DNA from 2 places in the Pseudoalteromonas sp. S3178 genome. Region 1 is predicted to be linked to the other one. Evidence: predicted binding sites of a transcription regulator. Region 1 holds the regulator's gene; the other holds the start of a gene.
What was found. Region 1 encodes FliA, which starts transcription of late flagellar genes. Its sites were predicted from a motif close to CTAAAGNTNNNNNNNNNNNNGCCGATA; they were not measured.
Positions count from the first base shown of each region.

Region 1 (14,966 bases):
GCACACGCTAACTTTAGCGTAAATGTTGGCGCTATTAACGTTAACCCTGACAACAGCAGCTCAGCAATTAACGAGGCGCCAACACTGGGTCTTAAAGGCGATTCAGATACACAATTAGGTATTACTATCGATTACGCATTTAACGACAAATGGGTGCTAGAACTTATAGCAGCTACACCATTTTCTCATGATGTAAACGGCGCTGGTGGTTTGGCTGGTAATAAAATTGCCGATATAAAACAATTACCACCTTCACTTGTCGCTCAATACCACTTTTTAGATACTAGTTATGCGCTAAGACCTTTTGTAGGTGTGGGTATAAACTACACTGCATTTTTTGACGAACAGCCATCGCAAGCCCTTAAAACAACACTGGGCACAGATGATGTAGAAGTAAAATTAGATGATTCTTTTGGCTTTGTAGCTCAAGTAGGCGCTAACTATAAAATTGATAAAAACTGGGGCTTGCACGCCATGGTATCGCTTATGGATATTGATACTGATGCAACGGTATACGCTAATGGTGCAAAAGCACTTACCTCAACGGTAGAGCTAGACCCTGTAGTGGCAATGTTTGGTGTTAGATATAGTTTTTAGAAAGTAGTATATGTGTGTGTTAAAAAGGCGCTATGCGCCTTTTTGTTTATGTAGTGAAAAAAGTAATTCAGCTTCAGCTCTTGGTAATTCGCATTCGCGTATAACTTCATCTAAATCAGCCCCGAGTTCAACCATTTTCACAGCACGAGAGTAGATCTTGGCATCGGGATCATCGTACTTTTGAGCCGCTTGTTGCTGTATTAAGTCTTGGTTTTGTTGTTCAACTTCAAGCACTCGCTTACCAATACTCAGCAATCCGGTTCTTAACTCTGACACTTCACTTCTTAAAATATGAGTTTGCTCAGATGATTCTTTAAGTTGCTGAGAAATGGAATCAATTTCTGCAGTGTGTTTATTTTTTAATGCAATAATTAACGCCAGCGATATAAGACCTACCGCTAGCGCCGATATAGCTATACTAAGTAACAGCATAATTTATTTGGTAAAGCTTATATATCGCTTAACTCATCCCATTCATCATCACTAAGTAGTTTATTTAAATCAACTAATATAAGTAATTCATTATCGCGATTACAAACACCTTGAATAAACTTAGCACTTTCTTCAGTACCCACATTAGGAGCACTGTCTATTTCAGAACTTCGCAGATAAACAACTTCAGATACGCTATCGGCTAAAATACCAATGACTTGCTCTTCTGCTTCAATAATCAAAATTCGAGAATTATCAGTAGTATCAGCTGCTGGTAAGCCAAAACGAGAGCGAGTATCAATAACCGTTACCACGTTACCGCGAAGGTTAATAATACCAATAACATAAGAAGGCGCTCCAGGTACTGGAGCTATTTCTGTATAACGAAGTATTTCTTGTACTTGCATTACATTTACGCCGTAGGTTTCTTCCTCAAGCTTAAACGTAACCCACTGTAAAATTTCATCATTATTATCTGCATTTTTATTTGCTGACAGTAATTTATCTTGATTCATGCTATTACCCCGTAATGGTCATTACTACTGACGGCTGTCTAAGCCTTTCTCTAATAATATATTTAAGTTGTCTACATCAATTAAAGCACACATTTTTTCTTTTATAACGCCCGCAAGCCATGGACGCTTGCTTTGGTTGGTACGCCATTTTACATCTTCTTTACTCAATGTAATGTTATTTATCAGCTTTTCAGCTAATAAGCCCCACTGACTATCGCCTAGTGTAATTAAATATTGATAATCTAATGACGCTTCTAATTTTTCATCGTACTTTTCTGGCATTACCCAACGAGCGGTATCAACAACGTTGAGTTTTTCCTCTCGGTTAAGCATGACACCTTTAAACCACTTAGGTTTACCAAACAAATGATTTACTTCACCTAATTGATGAATACCACCTAATGCCTTTAATGGCACAGCAAGTGTGAGCCCTGCCACTTCAAAAAATAACGCCTGAAACTCACCTTCAAAATAATCAGCCTTACCATCAATTGAAAGCTGCGGCTCAGTGCTTTCAAGTGCGGTAGTGGTTGCTTCTACATTGTCGTTATTAGCAACCTCACTAACATTTTCGGTATCAGATATTGGCTCTACATCTGAAGCGAGTAAATCTTGATCGAATACTTTTTCTGCTGCTTTTAATTGCTCTTTAGGTTTTAAATGAACTTGCTCAGGCTGTGTGCCATCTGGGAGCTGCTCGAGTAACTTTGCTACTGGCTCAAGGCTATCTACAGGCTCGTCTTCACAAAGCAAAGCCCCTAGGTATTGTTTCATTACTTTTTCATTAGCAAATAATTGCTTACTCATTCATTAACCTTGTTCAATTAAATACTCCAATAGCGCTTTATATGCATATACACCACGCGAGCGGGGACAAAATTCTATTGGCACTTTTTGCGCTAAGCTTGCATCTCTAAACTTAGTATCCACCGGAATAACACCTGGCCATACTTTATTAGTGTATGTATTTTGTAATGTTTTATATGCCTCTAACGATGCTTTAGTACGCTTGTCATACATAGTAGGAATTATAGTATATTGATAATCTTTCGCCTGAGAGGTTTGCATTAATTCCATTGTGCGCATCATTCTATCGAGCCCTTTAAGCGCTAAAAATTCAGTTTGTACGGGAACTAAAATACGCTCACTGGCGGCTAAAGCGTTAACCATCAACACACCTAAAACAGGAGGACAGTCTAAAATGGCATAGTCGTAATGTTCACTGATTTTTGCAAGCGCTTTTTTTAATATTAGTCCCATTCCCGTTTTATTACCCATACTTCTATCAAGCGTGGCGATGGCCATAGTTGCGGGTAAAATATCTAGATTTTCGAGAGTTGATGGACATAATGCTTGAAGTATTTCTTCGCTTTGCATACTCGTACCACGTGCAAAAATATCGTACACGCTGACTTCTAAGTCTTCAGAGTCTATACCAAAGTAATATGTGAGTGATGCATGAGGATCGGTATCTATAAGCAGCACACGTTTACCCTGCAAAGCTAAAATACCAGCAAGGCTAACAGCAGTGGTTGTTTTTCCAACCCCTCCCTTTTGATTTGCGACAGTCCAAATCTTCACATTTTGTCCTAATTACTGTTCATTGCGTGTGGTTATGCGAATACCACCATGAGGCAATCGAATTATTTTGATAGTATCGTCGTCCGAAGGTAGCTCGACTTCGTGCTCTACCGCTTCAGGCTCACTTTCTTGCTCACCTTTTTTAACTTCTTTTTTAGGCGGTAGGCCATACTTAGAAAGTGCAATTACAACTTTACGATTTTCAGCTCGCCCTGCGGCGGTACTGTTATCTGCAAACGGAGAGTATTGACCATATCCCTCTATAGCCATTCTTGCCGAGTTAATACCTAACGCCTCGAGCTCCACTAAAATACTGGTAGCTCTAGCAACCGATAGCTCCCAGTTAGAGCGAAAAATTTCATTACGAATAGTTTCATCGTCAGTATAACCGCGCACTCGTACATAGTTATCTACAGGAGCAATAATATCTTTAACTATTTTAACTACTTGCTTTGCTCTTGAGTGGGCAACTGAGCTTCCACTTGAAAACAACATTCCAGAACTAAGCTCTATAATCAACCAATCTTGGTTAAGCTCTAAGCTAGCCTCGCCATCACGAATTTCATCAATTAGTGCTGACTGTAATTTAACTAAAAGGCTATCAAGGGGTTTGCCTAAATACTTTTGTTGAATATTACTTGTATCACTTTGGCCATCAAGAAGCTCAGGGCCTTGCTCTTGCTTTTGAATACTTTCACCATAAAGAACTTCTTGCTCTGGCGTCACTCTATCGGTCAAAATTCCATTGCCGTTAACACCTTCACCTTGCTGCGAAAATTGGCGTGCAGACTTATCAAAAACATGTTCAAGTGAGTCAGATAAAACCTGAAAGCTTTCTTCTTTATTAATAGCAATAGCGTATAGCACTACAAAAAAGGCAAACATTATAGTCATGTAATCAGCATACGACACAAGCCAACGCTCTGTGTGTTGGTCTTTAGCGGCTGAATGACGAAGGCGCCTACGCAGCATAGTTACGCATCCACTAAATTAGGGCGCTCAACACGATAAGCCTCAAGCTTTAATTCTATATTCATAGGGCTTTCGCCAACGCTTATAGCAATCACACCTTCAGCAAGCATTTCATGGTATAGCATTTTTTGCTCAACTCGCTGTTTAAGCTTATTTGCCATTGGTAAAAACAGTAAATTAGCGAGTCCAACTCCGTAAATTGTCGCTATAAAAGCAGTTGCCACACCTGCGCCCAACATTTGTGGGTCAGTAATAAAAGACATTGCCTGAATTAATCCAAGCACAGCTCCTAAAATCCCAATGGTAGGACTGTAACCTCCCATGGCTTCATAAACACGAGCAGCTTCTAATAAGCGATCACGTTCAAGTAGTAAATCAATTTCGAGTGTGTCGCGCAGCTTTTGCTCTGAACAGCCATCAATCAGTAAGCTTAAACCTTTTGCAGCATAAGCGTCTGAGTGAGTTAGTGCTTCGTTTTCAAGCGCTAAGTAACCTTCTTGTCGAGCTTTATGGGACCAGCGCTTGACTTGCTCTATTGCTTCGTCAATATCATAGTGAGGAGCAACAAAAACCCAGCTACTCATATTCAGCATTTTTTTAAATGTACTGGCAGAGGTTTGTAACATAACCGCGCCAATAGTGCCGCCTAAAACAATAATTAATGCAGGCCCATTAAAAAGAGCTGAAACAACGCCACCCTCTAAAGAATAACCAATAGCTATTGCACCAAGCGCGACGACTAACCCAAGTATTGAGAGCTTATCCACACCCAGTCTCTCTTTTAATTCTCATAGCAACATCATCAAGTGCTAAATTTTCACTTGCAAGTCCTGCGTTTGCGATCGCTTGTGGCATACCATACACTACGCAGCTTTTTTCATCTTGAGCCCAAATTGTGGCACCAGTTTGCTTGAGCATCCGCGCACCATCACGCCCATCAGCGCCCATGCCAGTTAAAACAATTGCCAACACATCACCTTGGTAAGCCTTTGCTGCACTGGCAAAAGTAACATCTACACTAGGTTTGTAACTTATGCGTTCGCTATTATCTTCAAATACACGCAATGTTCTATTTGAGCCGCGCCCTTCAACCATCATTTGTTGCCCACCTGGCGCTAAGTAAGCCGTTCCAGGTTGTAAACGATCCCCTTGCTGAGCTTCTTTTACTTTAATTTGGCACAATCCATTTAGACGTGCAGCAAATGCTGGCGTGAACGCAGCAGGCATGTGTTGAATAAGTAAAATTGGGTGAGGAAAATTTGCAGGTAACTGAGTTAAAATAGTTTGTAGTGCAACAGGTCCCCCTGTTGATGTACCTATTGCAACAAGTTGGTAGTGTTTACCACTTGCTCGTATTGACGCATTATTTGAGTGAGCTTTTGCAGGCTCAGTACGTTGAAAGCTTCTATCAGGCTGCTTTACAGTGCTAGCCCCTGAAAAACTAGAGCGTACAGACGTTGCTCTTTCTACTGGTTTACTTGTAGTGATTGGCTTAAACGCTCTTGGCGCCCGCCTTCTTCCTATTTCTTTTACTTTTGTTTGTAGTAACTTAATAGCATCTTCGTTATTACGCGCAATATCTTCGAATTTTTTTGGTAAAAAATCCATTGCTCCAGCATCTAGTGCATCTAATGTTGCTGTTGCACCATCACGTGTTAGCGACGAAAACATTAATATCGGCGTTGGATTACTCGCCATTATTTCTTTCACAGCACTAATGCCATCAAGCACGGGCATTTCTACATCCATAGTGATCATGTCAGGGCGTAGCTGCGCTGTTTTTTCTACAGCTTCTCTGCCATTTACAGCAAAACCTATAACGTGTATGTCGCTATCTTGTTCAAGTATTTCGCTTACTCTACGGCGAAAAAAGCTTGAATCATCAACAACTAAAACTTTAACGGCCATTTAGCTCTCTTATTAAGTTTATGCGCAGGTAAGTATTTACTACATACCTGCATTATTATTAGCCTGCGTAATGTTTTAACATGCTTGGAACATCAAGAATAAGTGCAATACCACCATCAGAGGTAATTGTAGCGCCTGCCATACCTGGCGTGCCTTGAAGCAATGCATCAAGCGGCTTAATTACCACTTCCTCTTGGCCTATTAATGAATCGACAACAAAACCAACTTGCTGCGTTCCAATTTGAACAATAACAACATGTCCTTGGGCTTTTCGCTGAGAGCGGTCTGCACCTTTAACTAGCCAATGCTCTAGATAAAATAACGGAATCGCTTTTTTACGCACAATAATTGTTAATTGACCATCAACAACATTTGTCTTAGTTAAATCTAAATGGAATATCTCACTTACCCCAGCCAGTGGTAAGGCAAATGTTTGTGCCCCAACAATAACCATTAGAGTAGGTAAAATAGCTAAAGTTAGAGGAACTTTTATTTCTAAAATAGTGCCTACACCTAGCTCAGACTGTATGCTAACCGAACCATTCAATTGAGTGATTTTAGTTTTTACTACGTCCATCCCTACACCACGGCCAGAAATATCTGAAATTTCTTCTTTGGTAGAAAAACCTGGAGCAAAAATTAGGTTATAAGCTTCAGTGTCAGAAAGTCGACTCGCTTGGTCATGATCGAGAACGCCTTTACTAATCGCTATTTTTTTGAGTTTCTCAGCGTCCATACCTGCACCATCATCTTTAATGGTTAACAAAATATGATCGCCTTCTTGCGATGCAGATAACGTTACATTACCTGTTCGTGGTTTGCCTGCGGCTTCACGGGCGGCTGGCATTTCAATTCCATGATCGACTGAATTACGAACTAAATGCACAAGAGGATCGGCAAGCGCTTCAACTAAGTTTTTATCTAAATCAGTTTCTTCACCAACAAGTTGTAGATTTATATCTTTATTTAAACTACGCGCTAAATCACGAACAACACGAGGGAAACGGCCAAAAACCTTTTTGATTGGCTGCATTCGTGTTTGCATAACCGCACCTTGAATATCAGCAGTTACTACATCAAGATTAGATATTGCTTTACCCATGGCCTCGCTATCAGAGTTAGTGGCAAGACTCACTAAGCGATTTCGAACAAGTACTAGCTCACCCACCATATTCATAATTTGATCAAGACGTTTAGTATCTACACGTACTGTAGTTTCAGCTGGCGGTGGTGCTGCCTTTTTAGGTGCAGGAGGTGCTTTTGCTGCAGGCTTTTCAGGTGCTTTGTCAACTGGTTTTGGTGCAGGGGCTTTAGCTGGTTCCGCTTTTTTTACCGGCTCAGGCTGTTTTGCAGCTGGCGGTGAAACAGGCTCAGGTTGTTTTGCAGCTGGTGCGCTTTCTATCGATTTAGGAGCAGTCCCTTTACCATGAAGCTCATCAAGAAGCGCTTCAAACTCATCATCACTAATTTCATCATCTGACGATGAACTCACATCGTTTGGTGTTGCTTTAGCTTGTTCAACAGGAGCTTGTGCAGTGTTACTTTTTTCTGGTTCTGAGTTTGCTACAGCACCAAAACTACCAACACCATGCAATTCATCTAATAAACTATCGAATTCATCATCTGTTATATCGCCGCTAAAATCAGCACCGCTTGCTGTTGCTTCTTCAGCAATAGGACCTTGTCCTTTACCATGAAGTTCATCAAGCAGGTTTTCAAATTCGTCTTCGGTAATTTCATCTATTTGTGCATCAGCTGCGCTAGGTGCACCACTAAATAATTCATCAAAAGCAAATGGGTCTTCTTCGTCTATATCATTCGCTTCTACAGACTCAGCTTGAGGTTGATCTGGTTCATTTTGGGATGCTGCACCGGCTAGTTCAGCCTCTGTCGGCGGTAAACCAAGTATGTGAAGAGTTTCGAGTAACTGGGGGTCTGCAGGTTCAGGTTTGTCTCTATTTTGAATAGTCGCAAACATTTCGTTAATGGTGTCGAGGGCTTGTAATATAACATCCATCAACTCAGAGTTGACAGTTCGCACTCCTTGACGCAGTAAATCGAATACGTTTTCTGCACCATGACACGCATCAACAAGCTCCGTCATTGCTAAAAAGCCGGCACCACCTTTTACGGTATGAAAACCTCTAAATATAGCATTTAGTAGTTCGGTATCTTCTGGGTTATTTTCCAGCTCAACTAACTGTTCAGATAAAAGCTCTAGGATTTCTCCAGCTTCTACCAGAAAGTCTTGTAAAATATCTTCATCGACTTCAAAGCTCATGCAGTTACTCTCCTCTTAGAAGCCCAAACTTGATAAAAGATCATCGACTTCATCTTGATCAGATACAACATCATTACGTGAATCTTTATCAATAATAGGGCCTTCAGGACCTGCTAAAGTTTGTGTGGCAACTGGTTCTTCTGTTTTTTGTTGTTCTATTATTTCAGCTGTGCTGTCATCTTGTGCAGCAAAGGCTGTTAAAAGATGGAGTAAGCTCTCTTCAACTTCTCTTACAAGTTCTATAACACGACGAATGACCTGTCCGGTTAGATCCTGATAGTCTTGAGCCATTAACACGTTGGTCATTAAGCTCTGTAACTCATCGGTTTTATGATGAGAGTTGTTCATAAACTTATCGATGCTATGACACAGCGTCTTAAACTCACCTAACTCAATTTCGCGACTCATTAAGCGATCCCAAGTCGGTTTAATATGAGATATTTCATCTGCTAATTGCTGAGCAATAGGCAAACTTGCTTCAACGGCATCCATTGTTTTATTAGCTGCATTTTCTGTCATTTCCATAACATAATTAAGCCGCTTTTTAGCATCAGGAATAGCGTCAGTAGTTAAGTCAGTTAAACGTGTATCAAGTTCAAAGCTTTTAAGCGCTTCGTGCAATTGACGGGTTAACTTTCCAACTTCAGCAAATAATTCAGATTGCTCTTGTGAAGCGGTTTCTAAAATTAACTGATTGGCTTTCTCTTGCTCACCGTTTTCTAAAAAAACGACGAGTTGTCGAGCTTGTTCTAAAGTTATTTGAGGCGCAGCAGGTGCTGACATAAGCCTCTCCCCCATCATTAACCTAAACGTTCAAATACTTTTTCTAATTTAGTTTTTAATGTTCCAGCCGTAAAAGGCTTAACAATATAACCATTAACACCAGCTTGAGCTGCTGCAATTATTTGTTCTTTTTTAGCTTCAGCTGTCACCATTAGTACAGGGATATGCTTTAGCTTATCATCTGCACGAATCGCTCTTAAAAGGTCAATACCTTGCATTCCCGGCATGTTCCAATCTGTAACCACAAAATCAAATACTTGATTTTGTAACATAGGCAAAGCTGTAGAACCGTCATCAGCTTCTTGAACGTTAGTGAAGCCTAAGTCACGTAACAGATTTTTAATAATACGTCTCATCGTTGAAAAATCATCAACAACAAGAATTTTCATGTTTTTATCCAAAACATCCTCCAGTGAGGTTTTAACCTTAGTTTACTTACTACTAATTTATCCAGTCATTGATTTTAGCTTTAAGCTTAATCATCGCCTGACCATGTATTTGACTTACACGCGATTCACTTACATCGAGTATATGTCCTATTTCTTTTAAATTCATTTCATCGTTATAGTACAAAGAAAGTACCATTGCATCACGCTCTGGTAATGACTTAATTGCACTAAGCAAAGACTCATTAAACCGTTCATTTTTAACATTATTAAAAGGTTTGTCTAGTGATAAATCTTGCCCTACCGGAGTGATAACATCTTCATCAACTCCAAGATCCTCAATACCTAATACTTTACTTGCGTTAACATCATTTAAAATATGATGGTACTCATTTAACGAAATTTCAAGTTTTTCAGCAACTTCAGTATCTGATGGTTCACGATTTAAGCTGCTTTCAAGCTCCGTGATGGCCTCAGCTACTTGTCTACTTTTACGGTGTACTGAGCGAGGGGCCCAATCACCACGGCGCATTTCATCGAGCATAGCTCCACGTATTCTTATACCTGCGAAGGTTTCAAAACTTGCGCCTTTGGTTGCATCAAAGTTTTTTGAAGCTTCAATTAAACCTATCATTCCTGATTGAATTAAATCATCAAGTTGAACACTTGGCGGTAATCTAGCAATTAGATGGCATGCCACTTTTTTTACAAGCGATGCATGCTTTTCAACAATCACATTTAAGTTTTGTGTTGTTTGATATCCCATAGCTCTATTCACCAATGTTGTCATAATTAGCCGTTTACTAGTTTTTCAATGAAAAACTCTAAATGCCCAGATGGTTGGTTTGGTATTGGCCATTTAACTGCTTTTGTTGCCAGCGTTTTAAATGCAAGGGCTGCTGGCGAATTCGGAAAGAGTTCTACAATTACTTTTTGACGACGCGTTGATTTACGCATATTTTCATCATATGGAACGGTGGCAACAAGCTCCATTGAAATATCTAAAAAACGATCGGTTACTTTAGATAACTTTGCAAATAACTCTTGGCCTTCTCGCATACTGCGGACCATATTTGCAACAATTTTAAATTTATAAACACCATGCTCACGGCTTAATACTTTAATTAATGCATATGCATCAGTTATTGATGTTGGCTCATCACAAACAACAACCATGACATCTTGTGCAGCGCGAGAAAAACTCAGCACCATGTCAGAAATACCGGCGGCAGTATCTACAATTAAAATATCAAATTCAGTGTTGAGTTCACTAAAGGCACGAATTAAGCCGGCATGCTCTGAAGGCGACAGTTCGACCATACTTTGCGAACCCGACGTAGCAGGTACAATTTTTATTCCTGCAGGGCCTTCAACTAAAATTTCATCCAGCTCACATTCGCCAGATAAAACATGTGACAAGTTGCGCTCTACGCGCAAACCAAGCATCACATCACAATTTGCTAAGCCTAAGTCGGCATCAAGCACTAATACTCGATTACCTTGCTGCCCTAATGCAATAGCAGTATTTAGAGAAACATTTGTTTTCCCTACTCCACCTTTACCACCAGTTACAGCGATAACTTTTACGCCGTTGTTATTGTTTTGACTCATTTTGCGCAGGCCGCTTGCTTGATCTAATACTGTGTTAATCATACATCCCTACTGTGCTTGGCGCCACTGCTTGGTGCCTTGAATGTTGTGCTTTTGTTCTTTTTAAATACAATTGCTCAGCCTTTTTAACTAGTTTCTCAGCATTTGCAACTCGAATATCTTCTGGTACTCGTTGCCCGTTAGTAAGATACCCTATTGGAAGGCGATTTTGAATCGCAATACTAATAATCTCACCCAAACTTAAAGACTCGTCTAACTTGGTGAAAATACAACCACTTAACTGTACTTTTTTAAAGTGACGTACGGTTTCTTGTAGTACATTAATTTGTGCTGTTGCACTTAGTACTAAATAACTACGAATATCAACGCGTTGATTACGCATCAATGTATTTAACTGCTCAGTTAAACGCAAGTCTCGCTGGCTCATACCTGCTGTATCAATTAATACTAGACGCTTATTACGTAAATGATATAAAACTTCAGCTAATTCATTAGCATCTTTTACTTGTTTAACTCCACAACCAATGATTCGTCCGTATGTGGCAAGCTGCTCATAAGCACCAATTCTGTAAGTATCAGTTGTGATTAATGCGACTTTATCAGCACCATATTTTTGAGCGCCTAACGCTGCAAGTTTAGCAACCGTTGTTGTTTTACCTACGCCTGTTGGGCCAACTAACGCATAAACACCACCTTGGCGAAGTATCTCGTTGTTAGTTGTTTGCATTTGATCTTCGACCATAGTTAATAATGCTTTCCAACCTTGTTGGCGAGATACATCGTCAGGCACAAAACAAGCCATTTGCTGAGCGACTTCTTTATCTATACCCATACCGACTAAACGGTCAACCATACACGCACGTGTTGGATCGCGACGCGCCATATCTTGTTGCATTAAACTCGATACTTGATGTTCAAGTAATTGACGAATTGCATTCATTTCCTCACGCATATTTGTCATTTCTTCGCTTTCATTATTTTTAGTTTGTGGGCGAGAATTTACAGGCGCTTCTAAATCATCAAAATCACGGTCTAAGTCGTCAAAACCTAAGCTATCAGCTTGCGTATGCGGACGCTGCGGGGCTACATCATCACGTGAAAACATATTATTGGTAGGACGCGCTTTAGCGACAGGCTCTTGGTAGTTGTCGGTAGTATCAATACCCGATTGTGAAAACATTGAAGCAAGCTCTGGAGAACGAGGACGTGGAGACTGGCGCTCTAATAACGCTTGTAAGCTGTCTGCAACTTTTGCTTGAGGCTCTGGTTTAGCACGCTGAGGCTCTGGTTTTACAAAATTATGCATACTTTGTTGTGGGGCTTGAGCACGTGTGTTTTGAGCTGCTTGAGGCTGCGAAGCTACTTTAGGGGCTGCCTTGTCATAATCAACCGCTGCTACAATTTCAACACCGTTAGCAAGCTTCTTATTTGACATAATAACCGCATCAACACCTAACTCATCTTTAACTTCTTTAAGTGCTGTGCGCATATCTTTAGCGAAAAAACGTTTAATTTTCATGGTTTAACCCCTGTTAAAATCTTATTGTTGGCCTACCGAGCTTACAATCTTGATCTGTCTTTCATCTGGTACCTCTTGATAAGACATCACCCTTAAACCAGGTATTGTGTACTTAACAAAACGAGATAACACAGTGCGTAACATTCCTGACGTTAGCAATATCGAAGGTTCGCCAGCCATTTCTTGGTTTTGATGCGCTTCGGTTAATGACACTTGAAGTCGCTCTGCAAGTCCTGGCTCTATACCGGCACCTTCGTCGCCTGCATTTTGCAGTGACTGATGCAACATCTGTTCCAACTCAGGCGCCAAGGTTATGACAGGGATTTCTGACGACATACCCACAGCGTCTTGAACAATCAATCTACGCAGTGAAATGCGCACTGCAGCCGTTAAAACATCGGGGTCTTGGCTTCGCGGGCCATATTCAACAAGGGTTTGTACAATTGAGCGCATATCGCGAATAGCGACACCTTCGTTTAGTAAATTTTGCAGTACTTTTACAATTACAGTCAATGGCAATACATCTGGCACTAGCCCTTCAACTAAGCGAGGGTGGCTTTTAGCAAGCATATCAAGTAGGTTTTGAACCTCTTCGTGTCCTAGTAATAATGCAGCACTATTTGTAAGTAATTGGCTTATATGCGTCGCAACAACGGTGGCTGAATCAACAACGGTGTAACCAAGAGATTGAGCTTCATCTTTTTGATCGGGCTTAATCCAAACAGCATCAAGTCCAAATGCAGGGTCTTTTGTGTCAACACCTTTAATTGGCCCAAATACTTGACCTGGATTTATAGCAAGTTCGTCACCATGCTTAAGCTCACTTTCGCCGGTAGATACACCCATCAACGTGATTCTGTAAGCATTTGGATCTAGCTCCAGATTATCGCGAATATGTACAGGTGGCACTAAAAACCCAAGCTCTTGAGAAAGCTTTTTACGCACGCCTTTAATACGATTTAGTAGCTCGCCACCTTGTGACTGATCAACCAGTGGTATTAATCTGTAACCTACTTCTAGGCCTATAACGTCAATTTGTTGAACGTCATCCCAACCAAGCTCTTTTTGCTCTTGCTTATTAGCAACGCCTGTTGCTGGATTATTTCCATTAGCTGCTGCTTCAGCCTCTAAAGCGGCTGCTTTTAATTTACTTTGTTGTGTGTAATACGCTACATAACCTAATAAACCACCTAGGCTCAAAAAGGCTAAGTGAGGCATACCGGGTACAAGCCCCATTACAATTAAAATACCTGATGCAATAAATAATGACTTTTCGTTGCCTAGTTGCTTCTTAAATTGGTCGCCCATATTAAGCGATTCATTTTGACGCGTTACAACAATTGCGGTGCCAATTGAAAGCAGTAAAGAAGGAAGCTGAGCAACTAGGCCATCACCAATAGTAAGTAATGTATACACTTCCATCGCATTGCCAAAACTCATATTGTGTTGGATCATACCTACAAATAAACCACCAACAATATTGATAACTAATATAACAATACCTGCGATTGCATCGCCTTTAACAAATTTACTAGCACCATCCATAGAACCATAAAAATCAGCTTCGCGAGTAACTTCTTCACGGCGATCTCGCGCTTGCTCAGCACTAATAAAACCAGCATTTAAGTCTGCATCTATAGCCATTTGCTTACCCGGCATAGCATCAAGGGTAAAACGTGCTGACACTTCAGATATTCGCCCTGCACCTTTGGTAATTACCACAAAGTTAATAATAATCAGAATTAAAAAAACCACTAAACCAACGGCGTAATTTCCGCCAATAACTACCGAGCCAAAAGCCTCAATTACTTTACCAGCAGAGTCACCACCATTATGCCCTTCAAGTAATACTACACGTGTACTGGCAACGTTTAGGGCGAGTCGCATTATGGTTGCAATAAGTAACACGGCCGGAAACATACCAAACTCAACGGGCTTCATTGTATAAACAGTCACAAGCAGAACAACTAACGCAAGTGCTATATTGAACGAAAAGAGTATATCGAGAAGAAAAGGTGGGAGCGGTAAAATAACCATACCAAGCGCAGCTAACACCAACAATGGTGTTCCTACGCCTTTGGCGTACTCTTTTTTATCTTTATTAAGTTGTTGTAATACCGCTTTAAAATCCATAAATCTACAATTTCAAAAAATTGACACTACGCTGAAATTGCAATAACTATTCCAAGTTATGATCTTAACGACTAATACTTGTAAGCATCTGGAATTGGGAGTTTTTTATTAAGTGGAACAGGACGTTTACCACGTCCTTTATTAAAGCGTTTAAGCTGAAATACATACGCCAAAACTTGCGCAACAGCGGTAAATAATTGATCGGGTATTTGATCGCCTACCTCAGCGGTATGATAAAGCGCACGGGT
Region 1 covers NZ_PNCW01000012.1:39,879-54,844, forward strand. The annotation lists gene CWC11_RS02670 (OmpW/AlkL family protein) at 1-597, shown strand, start outside; gene CWC11_RS02675 (DUF2802 domain-containing protein) at 628-1,029, opposite strand; gene CWC11_RS02680 (chemotaxis protein CheW) at 1,047-1,544, opposite strand; gene CWC11_RS02685 (chemotaxis protein CheW) at 1,569-2,351, opposite strand; gene CWC11_RS02690 (ParA family protein) at 2,355-3,125, opposite strand; gene CWC11_RS02695 (flagellar motor protein MotB) at 3,138-4,097, opposite strand; gene CWC11_RS02700 (flagellar motor protein) at 4,100-4,864, opposite strand; gene CWC11_RS02705 (protein-glutamate methylesterase/protein-glutamine glutaminase) at 4,857-6,005, opposite strand; gene CWC11_RS02710 (chemotaxis protein CheA) at 6,064-8,286, opposite strand; gene CWC11_RS02715 (protein phosphatase CheZ) at 8,302-9,069, opposite strand; gene cheY (chemotaxis response regulator CheY) at 9,087-9,470, opposite strand; gene CWC11_RS02725 (RNA polymerase sigma factor FliA) at 9,511-10,221, opposite strand; gene CWC11_RS02730 (MinD/ParA family ATP-binding protein) at 10,248-11,108, opposite strand; gene flhF (flagellar biosynthesis GTPase FlhF) at 11,101-12,585, opposite strand; gene flhA (flagellar biosynthesis protein FlhA) at 12,607-14,718, opposite strand; gene flhB (flagellar biosynthesis protein FlhB) at 14,790-14,966, opposite strand, start outside.

Region 2 (14,966 bases), on a different contig from region 1:
ACTGCTCGAGGCTTGCTATGCAAGTAAGCCTTAAGCAGCTGAATAAAAAAAGTAGAGGCTTTAGTTTAATCGAAATTTTAGTGGTATTAGTGATCATCGCTTTTGCCACAAAAATGGTGGTATACAGCTTAGAGGGTGGCGCTGAAGATGAGTTAGACACTCAAGCACTTAGGCTGCATACCACCATTAATATGGCATCTGAATTTGCAATTTTAAATCAGGTGGAACTTGGTTTTTTAGTCGAAGAAAACACCCTAGAATACTTAGTCTTTGATGGTGAAAAATGGATAACTTTTGATCGTGAAGAGCTGTTTAAACCCATAGAGCTGGATGAGCGTTTAAAGCTTACTTTAAATTTAGAAGATTTAGCGTGGGCGCAAGATAACTTGTTAGAACAAGCTAATTGGCGCGAGCTAATGAGCGGCGGTGATGAAGATAGCTTGTTAGAGCTTAAAAAAGTAAAAATACCCCAAGTGCTTATTTTATCATCGGGTGAGGTCAGTGCATTTCAACTAATACTTGAATTAAAAGAGCAAAGTGAACCTGTTTATTTCATTGAAGGCGAGTTTACTGCACCTGTTAATTTTCGCCGAGAGCCAGAATAATGAAGCTTAATAGAGGCTTTACGCTATTAGAGGTACTGGTGGCGCTTAGCATTTGTGCTATGGCAGGTATAGCTGCTATGCAAGCCACTGGCGAGCATATACATCATTTAACGACGATTGAAGAGCAAACGTACGCATCCTGGGTTGCTGAAAACGTACTTATTGAGCAACGTACCAAAGGTGAGCAGTGGCAAGGTAAAAACAATGCACGAGGTAGTGAAGTAATGGCGGGTGTTGAATGGTTTTGGCAACAAGAGGTAACAGCTACAGCCGACAAAAGCTTTGTTAAAGTAACAATTAATGTATTTACTGATGAAAAGTATGAGAACTCGGCATATGAGCTTTCAACTTACCTTAACAAAGGCAGTAAGTAAGTGAAGCAGCGCGGATTTACGTTGCTAGAAGTAATGGTGGCACTGGGCATTTTAGCTTTTGTAATTATTGCCACCCATCAAATATTAGATAGCACCACCAAAGCAAAAGATGCTTCGGATGAAAAAATTGCTGAGTTGAACGGGCTACAAACTACTTTTAGGTTAATGGATCAAGATTTTAGCCAAATGACCAAACGTGCCGTTCGAAACGAATCGGGCGATGTACAAGAGCAATACTTGCTAGCAGGTCGTTATGTGTTAGAAAGCCAATACGATGGCATCGCATTTGTGCGCGACGGCTGGGTTAATCCTATAAACTTATTACCGCGTTCTGAATTACAAGCTGTGGGCTACAGAGTGCTAGATGACAACCTTGAACGCGTTTACAGGGTATACGTGGACCAGCTTGATAATATGGAGCCGCGTGTACAGCGAATACTTGAAAATGTAGAAGAGCTCAAGTTTGAGTTTTTAGATGATAAAAATGCATGGCAAGAACAATGGGAAATTAAAGCGCTTCCTAAAGCCGTTGCTGTAACACTTCAGCAAATAGAGGCTGAACCTATTCGCCGAGTATTTTTAGTTCCTGGTCAGGGTAAGGTTGTTGCGCCACCAAGTACAACACAAAGTACGAGTGTGGATAATGGGTAAACAGCAAGCGTCACGTGGCGCAGCACTTGTTATCGTTTTATTTATTGTTGCTTTAGCTGCTATTTTAGCGGTTGAAATGAGTGCTAATTTGATGGTGCAAGTTCAGAAAAGCACTAACCTACAAGGTCATCAACAAGCTAAATGGTATGCGTACGGCGCAGAAGAGCTAGCTATAAAAGGGCTCATACAGAGTAAGAAAGATGATGCCGATAAAACATCGCTTGATCAAATTTGGGCAACTCAAGGTGATACTGCGTACCCGGTCGATAATGGTACATTGAGTGGTCAAATTACTGATTTACAAGCTTGCTTAAACTTAAATGCTTTAGCGCAAGCACCTGATATAAGCGGTACAAGTAAAACAAACCCTGCGCATAAAGCGTTATTTACACTACTTGAAAATATTGAAGATTTACCTGCGGATGAGTCAGAAGAGGCGATGGCCGATAGCGTATTTGATTGGCTTGATGAGGACAGCATTACTTATCGTTCAGGTGCGGAGGAGGATGAGTATTTATCTCGTAAATTTCCGTATATGACTGCAAATAGCTTATTTGCGTCAACATCGGAGCTGCGTTTAGTGAAAGGATTTAACCCATTAGTAATGGAAAAAGTATTACCGTATGTATGTGTAATACCAGGCAGCCCCTTATTATTGATTAATGTAAATACGTTACAGCCAGAGCAAGCTCTCATTTTAAGTGCCATGATTGATGAACTGAGTTTATCTGCTGCTGAAGCTGTTATTGGGGCTCGCCCTGAAACAGGCTTTGATAGTATTGACGAGTTTTTCACTGAGGTGCAGCAACAAGGTGGAGCAAACGTAGAATCTGTAAAAGACTTATTTAGTATTAATAGCGAATATTTTAAATTACAAACGCAGGCAAACTTTGTTGAATTGCGTTTTTCGATGACCACATTACTGCACGCTAAAGATGGCGACGTAACGATACTGGCGCGAAAATTTGGAGGCGTACAGTGACAGAAATACTGTTGATCCGCACGGGTCAAACCGAACAAGAACTGCTTAACTGGTTAATATACTCACCACAAGAACAAGAAATAATAGCCAGTGGTGAATTACCCAATGCAAGCCACTTAACTGAGTTAAGTGAAAAAGCACAAAGCAGAGAAGTTATCGTTTTACTACCAAGTGACCAAGTGCAATTAAAGACAGTTGCCTTACCCACAAAGTGGAACCGTAAACTTGAGCAAGCATTGCCGTACATGCTTGAAGAAGATATAGCCTGTGATGTAGATGACTTATTTATAGCAGTAGGCGAGCCAACTATGCTTGGCGAGCAACATGCCATACGTGTAGCAATGACCGATCGTGAATGGTTTGAACAATGGCTTGCGTTATTTGCAGAGCATAATTTATCTGTTTATAAAATATTACCAGATGCACTGTTACTCCCTATGGGAGATGAAGGTGAGGCCACTGCTATTGAACTTAATAACCAGTGGTTATTTAAACAAGGGCAATGGCATATTAGTGCGGTTGAACCAAGTTGGTTAAGTAATTATTTAACGGCTTTAGGCAATCCAAACATTAAGCATTTTAGCCCTGCGAATCACTTTCCTGAAAGTGTTAACCTACACGCACAAACCAATGAATACGACTTGCCTTTAGCTTTATTTGCAAAGCAATTAGATAGCGTTAAATTTAATTTGCGCCAAGGCCTTTATCAGCTTAAAAAGAAAAGCTCATTGTGGTGGGGATACTGGAAAGGCGCAGCAATTATTGCAGGCGTTGCGCTAGTCTCTACGGTTGCGATTAAAGCAATAGAACTGCACCAACTCAACTCGGAACTAAAAATAGCTAAAGCGCAAGTGGTTGATAGATATCAAAAAGCGTTTCCTGGCGTAAAAGTTCGCCCTAACTTAATTAAAAGCCAAATAAAAGGCGCACTTGATAGAGTGCAAGGTTCAAGTGAAGCTGGCTTTTTAGACTTAACCGCAAATTTGGTTGATGTGTTTTCTCAGGTGAGCGAATTTACCCCAGAAACTCTGCGCTACGATAAGCGTCGAAATGAGCTGCGTATTCGCGCTAGAGCAAAAGACTTTCAAACATTTGGTAAAGTTAAAAGCATACTCGAAAAACAAGGTTTAACCGTTGAGCAAGGCTCTTTAAATAACGACGGTGATTATGTAGTGGGCGAAATTAAACTGCGAGGTGCGGTATGAAAAAGCAGTTAATGCAATATTGGCGCTCACTAAAAGAGCAAGAGCAGCAATTAGTTATGATCGCTGGTGGCGTATTTATTATTTTTGTTTTAGTTATGGGTATATTTAGACCATTAAATAACGCAATAGAAAAAGCACAACAGTCACAAATAAAACAACAAGAGCTTCTTGTTTGGGTTGATGAAAGCATAGTAAAGCTAAAAGCGGCGGGTAATACTAGCGTAGCGAGCAATACAAACTTAAGCCAAGTTGTTAACTCTACACGTGGTCGTTATCAAATAGATATTAGTAAAATGCAGCCTAGTACGGGGTCACTTCGTTTAACGCTCGACTCTGTAGAGTTTAATCAACTAATCGAATGGTTAGATGAACTGGTAAATCAGCATGGTTTAAAAATTGAAAATTTAGATTTAAGCCGTGACGACAAATCGGGTTATGTAAGTGTAAGCCGCTTGGTATTAGAGAATTAATTAATGAAAAAAATAATAATGTTATCGGCTGTATTTTTAGTCAGTTTTATTGTGTTTTGTATTATTAAATTACCGGCGGTTATAGCGCTTGATATAGCAAAACCTTACTTGCCTAAACAGTTAGAAATTGGCCAAACTGTTGGTACTGTGTGGGAAGGGCAAATGATGCAAGTACGCTTTGAGGGCGAGCAATTAAATAACGTGCGTTGGGATGTAGCAGGCTGGCAATTATTTACTGGTAAGTTAAACGCAAATATTAAATTTGGTAATGCGCGTGAACGTAGTGATATTTCTGGTTATGCCGACATAAGTTTTGGGTTATTTAATAACAAAGTAAAAGTTACAGATGGTTTAGTTCGCTCAACGGTTGAGCGTGCGATGGGTAGAATACAGCTACCATTGCCAGTAACAGCTAAAGGTCGTGTAATATTAGATCTTGAAGAATATAGCTCGGGTGCACCTTATTGCGAATCGTTAAAGGGTGAAATAGCGAGCCCAAATATTGATGTACAAGGGTTAAATGGCTGGTTCAATATAGGCCCTCTTGGAGGCAAGTTAAGCTGTAAGTCGGGTGATGTAGCTATATTAATTGACCCAGATAATACGTTAGGCCTTGAAGCAGATGCTACACTTAAAGCTAATTTTGATTTTAGTGTCGCCGGTTATGTAAAACCAGATGCCAGCTTACCAAAAGATGTACATGATGCGGTTAAGTTTTTAGGCCGACCAGATAACCAAGGTCGCTACCCGCTCAATTTTTAATTGATTTAATATAAAGAGTTTTAATGCAAATACCCCAATTTACTGAGTTGCATGCAAAGCAGCTCAGCACGTTTTTAAACACTCAGCCTCAAGCTATGACCCTTGAGCAAAGTGAAGGTTACTTATTTGGCGTTATTTGTTCGCCCAGCCCACTTGATGTGCACGAGTGGCTTACACAAATACTACCAAACACAGCTAACGACCTAGACGAAGAGATGCTGTTTTTATTCATGGCGCTTTATCATAAAATTAGTGAGCAAGTGTTTGAAACTGGGTACAAGTTACCAGTAGAGTTTAACCTTGAGTTTTGTAAGCCGTGGAGTGAAGGTTTTTTAGTGGCGACGAAAGCGTATGCAGAGCCTCTTTTAAATGCTCCCGAGTTAGATGCCGAATTTAAACAAGCACTAGAAAGCGCACTTAGTACACTTAGCTTTTTTGCACTTGATCAGCAAGCCGTAACACAAATTGCAGCACAAAATAATATGACCTCAGACGCCCTGTGCCAATATCAGTATGAATCTATGGGTGATTTTGCATTAGGTTTTGCAGAGCTGATTGAAGTTGTTGCTATTAATAGTGGTTTAATTACAGATGATAGTTGGGACGAGTAATTTGCTTTGCCTTTTAGGCGCTTAATCTAAGCGCCTAGTTCTAAAACAATATCAGTGCAGCCTTGCTTGCACTTTACTAAGCCTTTACCCGATTCGCTGGTGGCTAGATCAAGCGTTAAAACTCCATTACATTTTTCACACTTAAGCGTTTTACCTTGGGCTAATTGCTTGAGCATATTGCGTTGCTTATAAAACGAGTCGCTGGCTTTTTTATTTAGGTTAGAAAAATCCATTACTTAGCTCGCTTTTGCTCTAAAGCTTCAGAGACTATTTTACACACCGTGTTTAAGCGCTCATCGTAAAAATACAAGTTAAGATCGCGCTCACGACAGTAACGTAAATGAAAAAGCTGTACTGAATCATCAGTCGTAAATGTTTTTTCTATGTACTCTTGCTCAGATTCAGAAAGCTTTAACTGAGTGGCTATTCTATTTTTAGCCATGTTTGCAGCAGGGCTTCTGTTTACTTTGCTGGCATCACTTAAAAAGCCAATGCCTTCTCCTAATAACTTTTCACGGGGTTCTTTTATTAAAGGATGGTCAATAGTGAAAAAGGCAAGGATCAGCACTACCAATATAATAAATTTTTTCATGGATACGTAAACCTTGATCTAAATAGGGTTAAATTACCATGCAGTGTAATAAACTGCATTTTAAAAGCAAGTAACTGAGATGAATAAATTATTAGCAATCTAAGTCAGTAATTTTAGCCAATATTGTTATAATAGCTAACAGCAGTCAGATATTTCTGAAATATCTGAAACTATTCAAGAGGCTATTTATTCACCTAAATATGCCAAGCATGTAACGTGCACGCTTTAGTTGTAGAGTACTTGAGTATTGCTGAATTTTTATTTCCAAGCGGCGTTGAGGAACTTCGATGGACAAGCAAATTAAAGTAAAAAATATACCTGCAGAGGTAAAAATCCAAAAGCCGGATTTAAGCCGAGATGATGACAGGTTTAATCCCCGAAATCGTATTTATGTGCGTGCTGTAAAAGGCCTTCATCAGTTACTCAGGCAACGCATTGGTTTTTTAGGCATGCTCGCTTTTATGGCATTACCCTGGATCAATTTTAACGGGCAACAAGCTGTATTGTTTGATTTGATAGGCCAAAAATATAATATTTTTGGTTTAACGCTTTGGCCTCAAGATTTTACTATTCTTGCATTTATATTTATGTTGGCAGCGTTTGCGCTATTTTTGGTTACCACTTTTTATGGCCGAGTGTGGTGTGGTTATACTTGCCCACAAACCGTATGGACCTTTATTTTTATCTGGTTTGAAGAAAAATTTGAAGGAACTGCAAATCAGCGTAAAAAGCTCGATCAACGGCCAATGGATTTTGATAAGTTTTGGCGAAAAACAGCCAAGCATTCCAGCTGGGTCTTGTTCTCTTTGTATACCGCTATTTCCTTTGTAGGCTACTTTACACCCATTAGAGAACTGCTCCCTGATTTTGTCACCTTTAGCGTCGGTGGTTATGCATTAATAAGTATTATCTTCTTTGCTGCATGTACTTATGCCAACGCTGGCTGGATGCGTGAAATTATGTGTTTACATATTTGTCCGTATTCACGCTTTCAATCAGCTATGTTTGATAAAGATACTTACACCGTAACGTACGATGAGCAAAGAGGCGAAAGCCGTGGTCCACGTTCGCGTAAAGTTGCTCATGAAGACCTAGAAATGGGCGACTGCATAGACTGTAATTTATGTGTACAAGTATGCCCAACAGGTATAGATATTCGTAATGGCCTACAAGCTGAATGTATTAACTGTGGTGCGTGTATTGATGCTTGTGATGGTGTGATGGACAAAATGGACTATCCGCGTGGGCTTATTTCATATACGACAGAGCGAAACCTAGAAACACCTGAAAATAAAACGAATCCACTTCGAGCTAAAATCATAGGTTATACGGTCATACTTGTTGTACTTACGGGGGCGCTTGTCGCTAATATAGCACTGCGTAAAACCATGGACTTTGATATTATCCGTGATAGAAACCAGTTATACCGTGTCGACTTTGATGGTTTGGTAGAAAACACCTACACGTTAAAAGTGATTAATAAAGCGCAATACGAGCAAACCTTTAACATTAAGGTCCAAGGACTTGATAACTTTAAATACATAGGTAAGCAAACATTTACTGTGCAAGCTGGTCAGTCTCACAATGTACCACTTTCGCTTGTAATGGACCCTTATGATTTAAAAGCACCAATGACCGAGTTCAACTTTGTGCTTTCGCCAGTCAGTGAACCTGACGAAACGATATCGCAGCCAAGTAACTTTTTTAAAGCACGGTAATATCGGCTTACCCAAGGGGTAGGAAGTTATAGCAATTAACAAAAGCGGGTGAATAACCCGCTTTTATTTTATATAAGAAGAGTATGAGTAAATTTAGCTTTATTGACCTAACACCCGACCTAATACTCGATGCTATAGAAACGGTAGGCATTTATGCTGAGTCGGGTTTATTAGCACTGAACAGTTACGAAAACAGAGTTTATCAATTTAAGGCTGAAGATGGCCTGCGCTACGTAGTAAAGTTTTATCGCCCAGAACGCTGGAGCAAAGAGCAAATTCAAGAAGAACATGATTTTGCATTTGAACTAGCAGAGGCTGAAGTGCCAGTCGTTGCACCGGTTAAATATAATGGGCAAAGCTTGTTTGAGCACCAAGGCTATTTGTTTGTGTTATTTCCAAGCGTAGGCGGTCGCTTATTTGAAGTGGATAATTTAGATCAGCTTGACGTAATGGGGCGATTAATTGGCCGTATGCATCAAGTTGCTAAAACCAAACCATTTGCGCACAGACCAACACTTACCTGTGAAGAATACTTACATACAGCCAAAGTTCATCTTCAAAAAAGTAACTTGGTGCCAATGGGAATAAGTACTGCTTTTTATACTATTTTAGATTTAGTAATAGAGCAGGCACAAACGCAGTATAAAGATACACACAGTATTCGCTTACATGGAGATTGCCATGCAGGTAACATATTGTGGGCAGGTGATGCGCTAATGTTTGTTGATTTAGACGATAGCCGTCAAGGTCCTGCTATTCAAGATTTATGGATGATGCTCAGTGGCGATAGGGCTACGCAACTGTTACAGTTAGACACCCTTGTAAATGCGTATGAAGAGTTTTGTGATTTTGACCACACTCAACTCAAATTGATTGAACCGCTGCGAGCGATGCGTATTATTCACTACATGGGATGGGTAGCTAAACGATGGAGCGATCCTGCTTTTGTACGGAACTTTTCGTGGTTTGCAGATGACAAATACTGGGAGCAACAAATTTTAGCGCTAAAAGAGCAACTTGCAGCACTGCAAGAAGCACCGCTTAAGTTATTGCCATAATATTTTATTTAAAGATAAGTACAACGAGATACCAATGCTTAAAAAATTGAAACTGAGTTTATTACTTTTATGTTTACCATTTGCAGCACTTGCTGCACAGTTTGAAGCCGACAACCAATATACAGTGATTGATGTAGACAAAAGCGCAGAGCCACAGGTAACTGAGTTTTTTTCTTACTATTGCCCGCACTGTTTTAAATTTGAGCCAGTTGCTAAAGCAATCGAAAAAAACCTACCTGAAGGTACTGAGTTCATTAAAAACCATGTGAACTTTTTGGGCGGCGTTTCGCCACAAGCACAAAGCAATTTGAGCTATGCCTACTTAATTGGCAAAAAACATGGGCAGGCGCAAAGCATTAGCGATCAAATATTCAAAAGCATTCATGTACAACGTGCTCCTTTAACGCAAATGAAAGACGTTAAAAAGTTACTTGAAGTTAACGGTATTGATAGCGCGACATTCGATCAAGACATTGCAAGTATGCCAATTATTGCCGCTGAACGTGCAATGCAAGACAAACAAAATAAATACTCGAAAATTGGCGCACTTACAGGCGTGCCTACTTTTATAGTTAACGATAAATATAAAATAAATATTAACACCATCAATAATCAGCAAGAACTTGACGAGTTAGTTGCTTTTTTACTAACACTTTAATCTCGGAGAATAATAATAATGATCAAATTAGTTAAAGCAGGTTTACTTGCAGTATTACTGCCAATGGCAGCAACTAGTTTTGCAGCAACGTATGAAGAAGGCGTGCATTACGACGTGGTATCTGAGCGTGCGACTAAAAAGCCGGAGATTAAAGAGTTTTTCTCATTTTACTGCCCTGCATGTAATAACATGGAAGCATTAATTGGTGAGTTTAAACCTAAGCTTGATAAAAATGTTAAGTTTAAAAAGAGCCATGTGGATTTTGTAGGTGTTCGCGATCCAGAAAACCAACAAATGATGAGCCAAGCGCTAGCGACAGCTGAAGTGCTTCCACAAAAAGATAAAATTGTTTCTGCAATTTTTAATCACATTCATACCAAGCGCGCTAAGTTTAATGAGCTTGCTGATGTAAAAGATATATTTGTAGCACAAGGTGTAGATGGCGATAAGTTTGATAAGCTTTTCAAAAGCTTCTCGGTACGTACGCTAAGCTCTAAAATGAAACGCGATCAAGACTACTTTAAAGAAAAAGGCGCACTACGTGGCGTACCTACATTTATTGTAAATGGTAAGTACAAATTAAACCTTGGCCGAGAGTCGGGTATTACTGAGCCAGAAGACATTGGTAAACTGATTAATTATTTAGCTAGCAAATAAATTTAGCTAAAACTAAAAAAGCTCCTCAGGGAGCTTTTTTGCTTTATAAGGATGTAGCAATGGAAAAAATATTAGTATCGAGTTGTTTGCTAGGGCAGCCTGTTCGTTATGATGGAAAAGGACAAACATTACAGCATCCACAATTACGGTTATGGCAAAGTAATAAGAAAATAATATCCTTTTGTCCTGAAGTTGTTGGTGGGCTATCTACTCCTAGAGCTCCTGCTGAAATAATACAGGGGAGAGTAATTACTAATTCAGGAGAGGATGTAACAGAGCAATTTCAAACTGGGGCTAATATAGCGCTAGAAGTTTGTAAAAAAAATAAAGTTCGTTTTGCTCTACTTAAAGAATCGAGCCCTTCTTGCGGACGAAATACAATATATGATGGAAAGCATCGCGGAGTAAAAATCGAAGGTCTAGGTTTAACTGCAGCATTATTAATGAATAATGGGATTCAAGTGTTTAGTGAAGAACAAATACCAGCACTTATAAAAGTACTGGCACTTTAATTTTGGTTGGTTATTTACGCTGTAAGAAAACACCTGACTCAATGTGATGCGTATAAGGGAACTGATCAAATATCGCAAAGCGCTTAACATTATGCGTACGAGTTAAGTGATCAAGATCACGCTCAAGGGTTTCTGGATTACACGATATATAAATTATGTTTTCGTAATTAGCCACTAAGTCACACGTTAACTCATTCATGCCTGCGCGCGGTGGATCAACTAATATGGTTTGGCAGTCGTAGCTTTTTAAATCTATGCCCTCTAAACGAGAGAAAGTACGCTCACCATTCATTGCTTGAGTAAACTCTTCGCTCGACATACGTATAATATCGAGATTATCTACATTGTTTTTGGCAATGTTATACTGAGCAGAGTGAACAGACGATTTAGATATTTCAGTTGCTAGTACTTTATTAAAAGAACCCGCCAGTGCAATAGAAAAGTTACCGTTACCGCAATAAAGCTCTAATAAATCATTTTTAAGTGGTTTACATAAGTCTTGCGCCCATTCAAGCATATTAATATTTACTTTAGCATTTGGCTGAGTAAAGCTGTTTTCAACTTGTTGGTAAATAAGCTCTTGGCCGTTAACGGTTAAACGCTCAGTAACAAAGTCATCACCAAGTACTTCTTTTTGTTTGCGGGCACGGCCAATAAAATCAATTTTGTACTTGCTGCTTAGTTTTTCTTTAAGTGCTTTTATTTCAGTTAGCCACTGCTCATCTAGTGGTTTGTGATAAAGCAGGCTCACTAAAATTTCACCGCTTAGGGTTGATAGGTAATCTATTTGAAATAGCTTGCGGCGTAAAATCTCACATGGTTTAAGATTTTCAATCATCACCTGCATGATTTCACCAACAAGAGGGGCCGCAGGATCAAATGTATCTACGCGAATTTTTTCTTTTGTTTGTTGATCAAACATAATATGGAACAGATCGTCACCATCGTGCCATACTCTAAACTCTGCGCGTTGACGGTAGTTAGTTGGCTCTGAGCTAAATACTTCTAGCTGCTCCACACCAAAACGTCGAAATTGTGCACTTATACGCTGCTCTTTTTCACTTAACTGCGCTTGGTACTGTGTGGTATCTATTTTAATAACTGCCATTAACGCTACTACCTTATCTAAGATCTGTTTATCGGCGTTATTGTAGGGGGCGCTGTGTATTTGTCTAGTTTTGGTTAGAGTTAATGGTGTTTTTTTGCTCGCTTAACTTTAGTTTTATTTGCGCTGGCCGATATAGAGCTACGCACGCATAGGAGACAGTTTATGAAAATAGGTAACTATAACTTTACGCCAAACAGTAATGTCAATAAATTCAATACTAAGGCTGATATTCAGCAGCCTACAATTGAGTCTCCTCAAGATAGCTATCAACAACGAGGTAGAGAGCTTGCTGCAAAAGTACTCGGCGATAAAATGGCTGAGCAACTAGGCTTACCCGTTCAAGAAAAAAAAGCAGAGAAATCACTATTTGATTTTGATGAAATAGTAAAAAATGTACTCGACTTTGTGAGTGGCGCCGTTAATAAGGCAAAAGCAAATGGCGCTGACGATGACAAGCTTAAGAATATGCTTGGCGAAGCGCGCAAAGGAGTACAAATGGGTATTGATGATGCCGTTGAAGAACTTAAAGGCACTGGAATTTTTAATGACGACATGGAAGAAGGCATTAAAAAATCACAAGAGGGTATCTACGACGGTATAGATACATTAGAGGAGTCGTTATTTAACCCTCAACCTGCCAGTGTAAGTATAAGCCAAGGCCAATACGTCAGTATGAGTAGTGATGCTCAGTACAAGTTTACAACTGCCGAGGGTGATGAAGTAAGTATAAGCTTTGCTGATGCATACGAGTCCCAATCAGCAAGCGGTTATAGCAAAACCAACGATAGTGAATCATATGCAAGTTCTTCCTCGCAATCTCGCCAAGTGTCTTTTTCAATGTCGGTTAATGGTGAATTAAACGAACAAGAGCAAGATGCAATTAATGCGATGATGGAAGACTTACAAAACGTAAGCTCAACATTTTTTGGTGGCGATTTAGATAAAGCATTTGAACAAGCGCAAGAGTTAAGCTTAGGTAGTGAGCAGCTGGTGGCTTTTTCTATGGATTTACGTCAAACAAAAACAGTCGCAACAGTTAAGAGCTACGAAGAGTATAAGCCTGCTCCAGAAAAAGAGATCGCTGATACATTAGCTCCTTTTAACGATGATCTAAAAAATGCTTTTGAAAAAGCAGGTGAGTTAGGCTTACAAAACCAACTTGCTGGGATCTTACAATGGTTAAACCAAGATCAACAAGAAATCGATAAGCTAGTTGATTACACAAAATCGATGTTTGAAAATTTAAATCAGTTAAATACAGCGGCAGATGATCTCGCTGATTTAGAAACTCAGCAAAGTTAAACTACTTTCTTTTATAAATACCTCATGGCAAACTGCCGTTCTTAACGTTTAGTGGGAACAGTTGTTTGTCAGCGCATATAATGGTTTTTGATTCAGGTATTGGTGGCACCACTGTGCTTGAACATATAAAACAAAGCATTCCTGATGCTCAGTACAGTTATTTTATGGATAATGCACTACTTCCCTACGGAGCGCAGTCCCAACAAACAATCATTAATCGTTTATGTTCATTAATCCATTTTATTAATAGTAATAAATTGAACGTTGATTTAATTGTTATAGCGTGTAATACGGCTTCAACGTCGGCACTGAGTGCTGTTCGTAAAATAACTTCTATTCCTATTGTGGGTGTAGTACCTGCAATAAAGCCTGCAGCAGAGCTTACTCGTACTAATCACATAGCGCTATTGGCAACACCTGCTACAGTCACAAGTCCATATACAAAAACTTTAATTACTGAACACGCACGTAATGTAACGGTTAACTTATATAGTAGCGTTAAGTTGGTTGCTTTAGCTGAGCAGTATTTTTACACACAAACCTTAGACATGCTCAAACTCCATCAAGAGCTTGATAGCCTAAAAGTAGATAAAAATACTGACGTGCTTGTATTAGGCTGTACGCATTTCCCTATATTAGCCAATCCTATTAGGGAGTACTTCAAGGGAGATGTACAGTTGTTAGATTCAGGTCAAGCTATAGCAAATAGAGTTCACTTTTTATTGGCTCAATCAAACCTTCTAGCAAATAAACCTTCAGACATAAAAAAGCCGCTGCATTACTATGCAACGGCTGATATTAATAGTGATAAACTAGCGATAAAACTAGTTACACTGATTGATCCGTCTCAGTGCGAAGAGCACTAGAATCATCTTCTTGTTTTTGTTTTGCTTCGCGTACTTTTAAAGTACGTTGCTGAAACTCACTGTCGTTAAGCTTAGCAATTGCATTATCTGCATCTGCCTGCGCCATTTCAACAAAACCAAAGCCACGACGCTTGCCTGTATTTTTATCCTTTAATAGGCGTACGTTAAACACTTTACCTTGTTCTTCAAACAAAGCACGAACCACACCTTCGTTTGCACGATAAGGTAGGTTGCCAACATAAAGTGTTTTTGTTTTAACTTCGGTTTCTTCAACACCTTCAGATGACATTGCTGCAATAGCAATCGCACCTATTAATAAACCAGCACCAAATAGTAGTGCAGGGCTTAAAGCTAAGCTGCCTAAAGCAAACTCAACAATAACAAAACCAACTACAGCAAGAATAACAGAGAAGATAAAAGATTTTTGATCGGGTAATTTCATTTTAGATCTACCAATAAACAGGAAATAAACATTAATTTAACATTGTGAACTTGCTATCTTAACGTCTTAATTGAACATAGCAATGATATTTGTATTAAATAATAAAGAAGAGTGTAAAAAAGCATCAGCTTATGGCTGTTTTGATGAGGTTTCACCGTGTTTTGCTGTATTTTTGTTCGAACAGTAAAAAGATCTAAAAAAAGGGTTGATCTGTTTTCGGATCTCCCTATAATGCGACCCCACTGAGACGGGAAACGCCAACGCATAGCAAGGCAGCAGCGGCTCAGAGAGTTAAATAAAACTTCGGTTTTTAATCTTCTAAAAAGAAAGTTTAAAACAAAGTGTTGACTCAAAAAATAAAGGGTGTATTATTCGCATCCCTTGAGACGCTAA
Region 2 covers NZ_PNCW01000045.1:27-14,992, reverse strand. The annotation lists gene CWC11_RS13495 (pilus assembly FimT family protein) at 18-605, shown strand; gene gspI (type II secretion system minor pseudopilin GspI) at 605-979, shown strand; gene gspJ (type II secretion system minor pseudopilin GspJ) at 980-1,630, shown strand; gene gspK (type II secretion system minor pseudopilin GspK) at 1,623-2,612, shown strand; gene gspL (type II secretion system protein GspL) at 2,609-3,817, shown strand; gene CWC11_RS13470 (type II secretion system protein M) at 3,814-4,287, shown strand; gene CWC11_RS13465 (type II secretion system protein N) at 4,291-5,049, shown strand; gene CWC11_RS13460 (UPF0149 family protein) at 5,073-5,660, shown strand; gene CWC11_RS13455 (hypothetical protein) at 5,687-5,893, opposite strand; gene CWC11_RS13450 (hypothetical protein) at 5,893-6,252, opposite strand; gene ccoG (cytochrome c oxidase accessory protein CcoG) at 6,540-7,970, shown strand; gene CWC11_RS13440 (serine/threonine protein kinase) at 8,054-9,028, shown strand; gene CWC11_RS13435 (thiol:disulfide interchange protein DsbA/DsbL) at 9,063-9,686, shown strand; gene CWC11_RS13430 (thiol:disulfide interchange protein DsbA/DsbL) at 9,705-10,343, shown strand; gene CWC11_RS13425 (2-thiouracil desulfurase family protein) at 10,403-10,855, shown strand; gene trmA (tRNA (uridine(54)-C5)-methyltransferase TrmA) at 10,866-11,963, opposite strand; gene CWC11_RS13415 (DUF5610 domain-containing protein) at 12,126-13,265, shown strand; gene murI (glutamate racemase) at 13,331-14,131, shown strand; gene CWC11_RS13405 (RNA recognition motif domain-containing protein) at 14,094-14,573, opposite strand.
Region 2: the regulator FliA is predicted to act here: its motif matches at 12,070-12,096, upstream of CWC11_RS13415 (DUF5610 domain-containing protein).